DNA from 2 places in the Burkholderia multivorans ATCC BAA-247 genome. Region 2 is predicted to be linked to the other one. Evidence: predicted binding sites of a transcription regulator. Region 2 holds the regulator's gene; the other holds the start of a gene.
The links. The regulator NrdR, encoded in region 2, represses ribonucleotide reductase genes. The targets are predictions, from matches to a motif close to CACNANATNTNGTG.

Region 1: NP80_RS15555 (ribonucleoside-diphosphate reductase subunit alpha) is a predicted target of NrdR. The motif match lies at 2,117-2,130, and genes of this name have one in related genera.

The regions. Positions count from the first base shown of each region.
Region 1 is NZ_CP009832.1:666,681-670,083, reverse strand. It holds gene NP80_RS15555 (ribonucleoside-diphosphate reductase subunit alpha) at 1-1,830, opposite strand, end outside; gene ampD (1,6-anhydro-N-acetylmuramyl-L-alanine amidase AmpD) at 2,281-2,871, opposite strand; gene NP80_RS15545 (PP0621 family protein) at 2,868-3,173, opposite strand; gene NP80_RS15540 (cytochrome C assembly family protein) at 3,187-3,403, opposite strand, start outside.
Region 2 is NZ_CP009832.1:872,614-876,016, reverse strand. It holds gene NP80_RS16465 (type IV pillus assembly protein) at 1-129, opposite strand, end outside; gene NP80_RS16460 (type IV pilus modification PilV family protein) at 119-535, opposite strand; gene NP80_RS16455 (GspH/FimT family pseudopilin) at 532-1,095, opposite strand; gene nrdR (transcriptional regulator NrdR) at 1,246-1,725, opposite strand; gene glyA (serine hydroxymethyltransferase) at 1,732-2,979, opposite strand; ZMP/ZTP riboswitch at 3,116-3,215, opposite strand; gene NP80_RS16440 (SDR family NAD(P)-dependent oxidoreductase) at 3,395-3,403, shown strand, end outside.

The DNA of each region.
Region 1 (3,403 bases), 210 kb from region 2:
GTTCACCGAGCCGAGGTTGCAGACCGCGATTTCGGTGTCGCTCGTGTTCAGCGTGATTTCGGTGCACAGGTTCGACGAGTGGACGACGCCGACGTGCTGCTGCGGCGAGCGCACGTTGCACGGATCCTTGAACGTGATCCACGGATGGCCCGTCTCGAACAGCATGCCGAGCATCTTGCGCCACAGCTGCTGCGCCGGAATCTTCTTGAACAGCTTGATCTCGCCGCGCGCGACTTTCTCTTCGTAAGCCGTGTAAGCCGCCTCGAAGTCCGCGCCGAACTTGTCGTGGAGATCCGGGCAGGTCGACGGCGAGAACAGCGTCCATTCGCCGCCTTCCATCACGCGCTTCATGAACAGGTCGGGAATCCAGTTCGCCGTGTTCATGTCGTGCGTACGGCGCCGGTCGTCGCCCGTGTTCTTGCGCAGCTCGAGGAATTCCTCGATGTCGAGGTGCCACGATTCGAGGTACGCGCAGACCGCGCCCTTGCGCTTGCCGCCCTGGTTCACCGCGACGGCCGTGTCGTTGACGACCTTCAGGAACGGCACGACGCCCTGCGACTTGCCGTTCGTGCCCTTGATATGCGAGCCGAGTGCGCGCACGCGCGTCCAGTCGTTGCCGAGGCCGCCGGCGAACTTCGACAGCAGCGCGTTTTCCTTCAGCGCTTCATAGATGCCGTCGAGGTCGTCCGCGACCGTCGTCAGATAGCACGACGACAGCTGCGAGCGGTGCGTGCCCGAGTTGAACAGCGTCGGCGTCGAGCTCATGAAGTCGAAGCTCGACAGCACGTTGTAGAACTCGATCGCACGCGCTTCGCGGTCGATCTCGTTCAGCGACAGGCCCATCGCGACGCGCATGAAGAACGCCTGCGGCATTTCGATGCGCGTGCCGTCGACGTGCAGGAAGTAGCGGTCGTACAGCGTCTGCAGGCCGAGGTAGCCGAACTGCAGGTCGCGGCTCGCGTCGAGCGCTTCGCCGAGGCGCTTCAGGTCGAACTGCAGCAGCTTGTCGTCGAGCAGGCCGGCTTCGACGCCGCGCTTCAGGAACTGCGGGAAATACTCGGCGTAGCGCGTCGACATGTCGGCCTGCACGACTTCCTCGCCGAGGATCTCGCGGCGGATCGTGTGCAGCAGGATGCGGGCCGTGACCTGGCTGTATGCCGGATCCTTCTCGATCATCGTGCGCGCAGCGAGGATCGCCGAGTCGTAGACCTGGCTCATCGGCACGCCGTCGTACAGGTTCTTCACCGTCTCCGCGACGATCGGATCAGGGTTAACCGCAGCGCCGAGGCCGTCGCATGCCGACACGATCAGCGCGCGCAGCGCGTTCATGTCGAGCGGACGCGTGACACCGTTGTCGACGACGTTGATGCCGCCCGTCGTCTCGCGCACCGCCGCCGTTTCCTCGCCCGCATGCTGGCGCTCGAGGTGACGCTTCTCGCGATACAGCACGTACGCGCGCGCGACGTTGTGCTCGCCGCCGCGCATCAGCGCGAGCTCGACCTGATCCTGGATGTCTTCGATATGGAACGTTCCGCCGTTCGGGCGGCTGCGCACGAGCGCGCGCACGACGTTGCGCGTGAGCTGGTCGACGAGCTCGCGCACGCGCGCGGACGCGGCGCCCTGCCCGCCGTTGACGGCCAGGAAAGCCTTGGTCACCGCGATCGCGATCTTCGACGGCTCGAACGCCACCACGCTGCCGTTGCGGCGGATCACCTTGTAGTCGGCGAACGTTGCCTGCGGCGCGAGCGCCGGCGCGCCTTGTTCGGCCCCGCCGAGAGGACGGCTCGATGCGCTCTCGTACTGGGACGTCGCGTTGTCGGTGGTTTGCATGTGCAAAGCTCCTGGTGTTGGATGGTGCGGAGAGAACCGCGGATTAAAACGAACGCTGCGCGATGCGGTGCGCAAGCGGTAAGAGGCGAGCGATGCGTCGGGGAAGCCGGTTCCGTCGATGCGCGACAACCGGTTCGGTCGTGTGCTTCGTCATGTCTACCCTACCCGCGATGTTCGCTGCGCTGATTGCGGCGCCTGGACTGCCCGGCCTGACGCGCCGCCCTGAGAACCCCGTTCGCCGGCGTTGCCCACCGGCCGGTGCCGCTCGGGTTTCCCCTGCGACACACACTATATCTAGTGCAGAACCGCTCAACAGGCACCAAGTATAGTGGACATTCCGGCGAGGTCCAAACGGAGAATTTGCGCCGGAGGTCTTGACATCGCGCACGGGCAGACGCGACAAGGCATTGATCCGAGAAAAGGGGTTTCCCGGTCAAAAAAACCCTGCGCTCACTGCTGCCGGAAAGGAAAGTATTCGGCGCCGAACCCGGCATCGCGCGCGAAGCGTTGCCAATCGAAATGCGGACCCGGGTCGGTCTTGCGGCCGGGCGCGACGTCGGAATGCCCGGCGAACGCGTCGACCGGATAACGCGCGGCGAGCGTGCGCGCGAGCACGGCGAGCGTCGCGTATTGCGCATCGTCGAACGGCACGTCGTCCGCGCCTTCGAGCTCGATGCCGATCGAGAAGTCGTTGCAGCGCGGCCGGCCGAAAAACTCGGACGCACCGGCGTGCCACGCGCGCTCGTCGCACGACACGAACTGCACGAGCTCGCCGTCGCGGCGGATCAGGAAATGCGCGGACACGCGCACGTCGCGCAGGTTACGCTGGTAGTACGGGTGCGCGTCGCAGTCGAGGCGGTTCAGGAACAGCGCCTCGATCGCGTCGCCGCCGAACTCGCCGGGCGGCAGGCTGATGTTGTGCACGATCACGAGCGACGGCACCGCGCCCGCGGGCCGCGCCTCGAAGTTCGGCGAGCGCGCGTGGCGCGCTTCGCGCACCCAGCCGGCCGCGTCGACCGACAGCCGCCGCGCGTCGGTCATCGCGCGCCGCCCGCGCGTGCGGCGTGACGTTGCGCGTGCTCGGTGCTGCAGAAGTATTCGCCGCTCGCCGCCGCGATCGCATCGCCCTTCGGCGCATGCACGCCGCACTCGGCGCAGCGCACCATCGGCTCCGGCAGCGAGCGCGCATCGCCGTTCGGACGCGCGGCACCGGCGCCGTAGCCCGGCGCGCCGGACGCATCGGCGCCGCGGCCTGCGCGCGCCTGCTCCTGCGCGTGACGCAGCTTGCGCGCAAGCCACGAACCGGCGAAGAAGAGAAGAATCAGGAGAAGAATCTGTCGCATCGGAAACCTGCGGTCAAACGACGGAGCGGTGCAGCAGCACCTCAAAAACGAACCGGCTGCCGACATACGCGAGCAGCAGCGCGGCGAACGACACGAGCACCCAGCGCGCCGCGCCGCGCCCGCGCCAGCCGGACGTCTTGCGCGCGATCAGCAGGCCGCCGAACATCAGCCACGACAGAATCGCGAACACCGTCTTGTGATCGAGGCGCAGTGCGCGCGCATCGACCTGC
Region 2 (3,403 bases):
TGCGCGCCGCTGTGCGATGCGCTGAGCGTGATACAGCGCGCCGGCTGCGGCCAGCACGAGCAGTCCGACGAGCATCGCGATCAGCACTTCGAGCAGCGTATGCGCACGCATCCGGCGTTCAGCGTTCATCCGCATCGACCTCCCGAAACGGAATGCGCACGCATGATGGCGGCTGCGCCGAGGGAATCGCGTTCCCGCACTGCGCCTGCGAAGGCGCTACGGTACGCTCGCCGCGCCAGGCCACGATCGCGAATTGCACGCCGCCGGGCCCGCTCGCAATCGCAGTCGAACCGCCGGGCAACGATGCAGCCGACAACGTCGCGACGCCACCGTCCGCGCCGCGAGCGGCACGCCGATATTCGAGGCGCGCGTCGGCAAGCCACAGCGCACGCTCGCGCCATACCGTCGCCCGCTGCGCACGCGCCATCGCGAGCTGGCTGCCCGCCACCGCCAGCATCACGATCGCGAGCAGCGCGATCGCCAGCATCGCTTCGAGCAGCGACGTGCCGCGCGACCGGTTGCGCGCCGCGATCATGCCGCGTCGCACCGGCCGGTCGACAGGCGCGCGCGGCCGCCCGCCGCAAGTCGTACGCAGCGGGACAGGCGCGCGCCATCGAGCGCCGGCACATCGCGCCGCGGACGCAATTCGAAGCGCCGGATTCCGCCGATCACCTGCCCCGCGGGCGGCACGAAAGCCAGTTCCTGCGCGGCGCCCGCCACGGCAATTTCCCGATCCTGCGGATAGCGCCGCAACACGCGCAACGCGCCTTCGAGCTCGCCCGCGACGACCCAGTCGCATGACCACTCGGCCGACCCGCAGCGCTGCGCGGCGTGCAGACAACCGCCGTTGCGGTCGGCACGACAGAGCGTGACGCGTACGCCGAGACGCGTTGCCTCGGCGCGCGCGAACGACAGCGCACCGAGCAATGTGCGAGCGCGCGCATCGACACGCTCGCGCATCCGCCACTGATCGAAGACGGGCACGGCGTAGAGGCCGAGACCGGCCGCAATCGCAATCGCGACCATCAGTTCGACGAGCGTGAAGCCGCCGACGTGTCGCCCGCCTTTCATTCCTGCCTGCCCGCACCGTTCCATCGCCGCGCTCCGCCAACGTGATGCAACGACTCTAGCGACGTGCGGCGACGCGCACCATATGCCGAACGGCCGACTGACGGCGAGCGCGTGCAACCGACACAATCGGCGCGAACTGAACGACAGGAGCAGGCGATGAACGGACGCAGCGCGTCAGCGCTTACGCGGAGGCTTGGCGGGAGAGGCGCGACGGAACTCTTCGATCACGTCGGCAAATTCGGACACGTCCTCGAACCGGCGATACACCGATGCGAAGCGGACATAGGCAATCGTATCGAGGCCGCGCAACTCGTTCATCACGAGTTCGCCGAGCTTCTCGCTACGGACTTCACGCTCGCCGGTTGCGAGCAGTTGATATTCGATGCGAGCGACCGCCGCGTCGATCGCATCCGCAGCAACGGGCCGCTTGCGCAGCGCGAGTTGCATGCTGGCGACGATCTTGCGACGGTCGAATTCGGTGCGGCTGCCGTCCTTTTTCACGACGGACGGCAGAGCCAGCTCGACCCGTTCGTACGTCGTGAAACGCTTGTCGCAAGCCGAGCAGCGACGGCGCCGGCGAATCGCGGCGCCATCTTCGGACACACGCGAGTCAACTACCTGCGTGTCGTCGTGCCGGCAGAACGGGCAGCGCATCGTCGATCAGCGGTAGACCGGGAAGCGCTTGGTCAGCTCGGCGACCTGAGCACGCACGCGCTCGATCGTCGCTGCGTCTTCCGGGTTCTCGAGCACGTCGGCGATCAGGTTGCCGACCTGCTCCGCTTCGGCCGGGCCGAAGCCGCGCGTGGTCATCGCCGGCGAGCCCAGACGAATGCCGCTCGTCACGAACGGCTTTTCCGGATCGTTCGGAATGGCGTTCTTGTTCACGGTGATGTGCGCGGCGCCCAGCGCGGCTTCCGCCGCCTTGCCGGTGATGTTCTTCGCACGCAGGTCGACCAGCATCACGTGGCTTTCGGTACGGCCCGACACGATCCGCAGGCCGCGCTTGACGAGCGTCTCGGCCAGCACGCGTGCGTTCTCGACCACCTTCTGCTGATAGGCCTTGAACTCCGGCGACAGCGCTTCCTTGAACGCCACGGCCTTCGCCGCGATCACGTGCATCAGCGGACCGCCCTGGATGCCCGGGAAGATCGCCGAGTTGATCTGCTTCTCGTACTCGGCCTTCATCAGGATCACGCCGCCGCGCGGGCCGCGCAGGCTCTTGTGCGTGGTCGTCGTGACGAAGTCGGCGTGCGGCACCGGGTTCGGATACACGCCGGCGGCGATCAGCCCCGCGTAGTGCGCCATGTCGACCATCAGGTATGCGCCGACCGACTTCGCGATCTTCGCCAGACGCTCGAAGTCGATCTTGAGCGCGAACGCCGACGCGCCCGCGACGATCAGCTTCGGCTTGTGCTCCTGCGCGAGCTTCTCGGCCGCTTCGTAGTCGATGTCTTCGTTCTCGTTCAGCCCGTAGCTGACCACGTTGAACCACTTGCCCGACATGTTGACCGGCGAGCCGTGCGTGAGGTGGCCGCCGTGCGCGAGGCTCATGCCCATGATCGTGTCGCCCGGCTTGAGCATCGCGAAGAACACGCCCTGGTTTGCCTGCGAGCCGGAGTTCGGCTGCACGTTGGCCGCTTCGGCGCCGAACAGTTGCTTGACGCGGTCGATCGCGAGCTGCTCGACGACGTCGACGTACTCGCACCCGCCGTAGTAGCGCTTGCCCGGATAGCCTTCCGCGTACTTGTTCGTGAGCTGCGAGCCCTGCGCGGCCATCACGGCCGGGCTCGTGTAGTTTTCCGACGCGATCAGCTCGATGTGCTCTTCCTGGCGACGGTTTTCCTGCTCGATCGCTGCAAAGACTTCGGGATCGACGTTCGCGATGGTGCTTTGGGCTCTGTCAAACATACGGTTTCCGTTAAGTGTGTACAGGTTGACCGGGTGGCCGAGTACACTGCGCTGCTGGCAGGACCAGCTCGACGTGGCGGAAGAATCCGAGTGACGCGAGGCAGGACAGCCACCGGCGATGCACGCGACGGCGCACAACGGCTGCCCAGGCGAACGGCAAAAACGGCGCCCTGCGCTTCACGGTGGGATGCTCCACCTTGAACCCGAGGGTTCTATCGCCAGTCACGCAGGGGTGATGAGCGCGTTAGTGTATTGGATGCGCCATGAATAGGCAACCGCGCCCCCGGCCGCACGAAGAATCGGGGCCGGAACCGAGTCGCCTTGTCCGGCGCACGCGACGCCGTTGTCGCGGTGCGGCAATCCCGGCGCGTTTGCGCGATACTACGCGCTACTTTTTTACCGACCAGGAGCAGCAATGATCGTG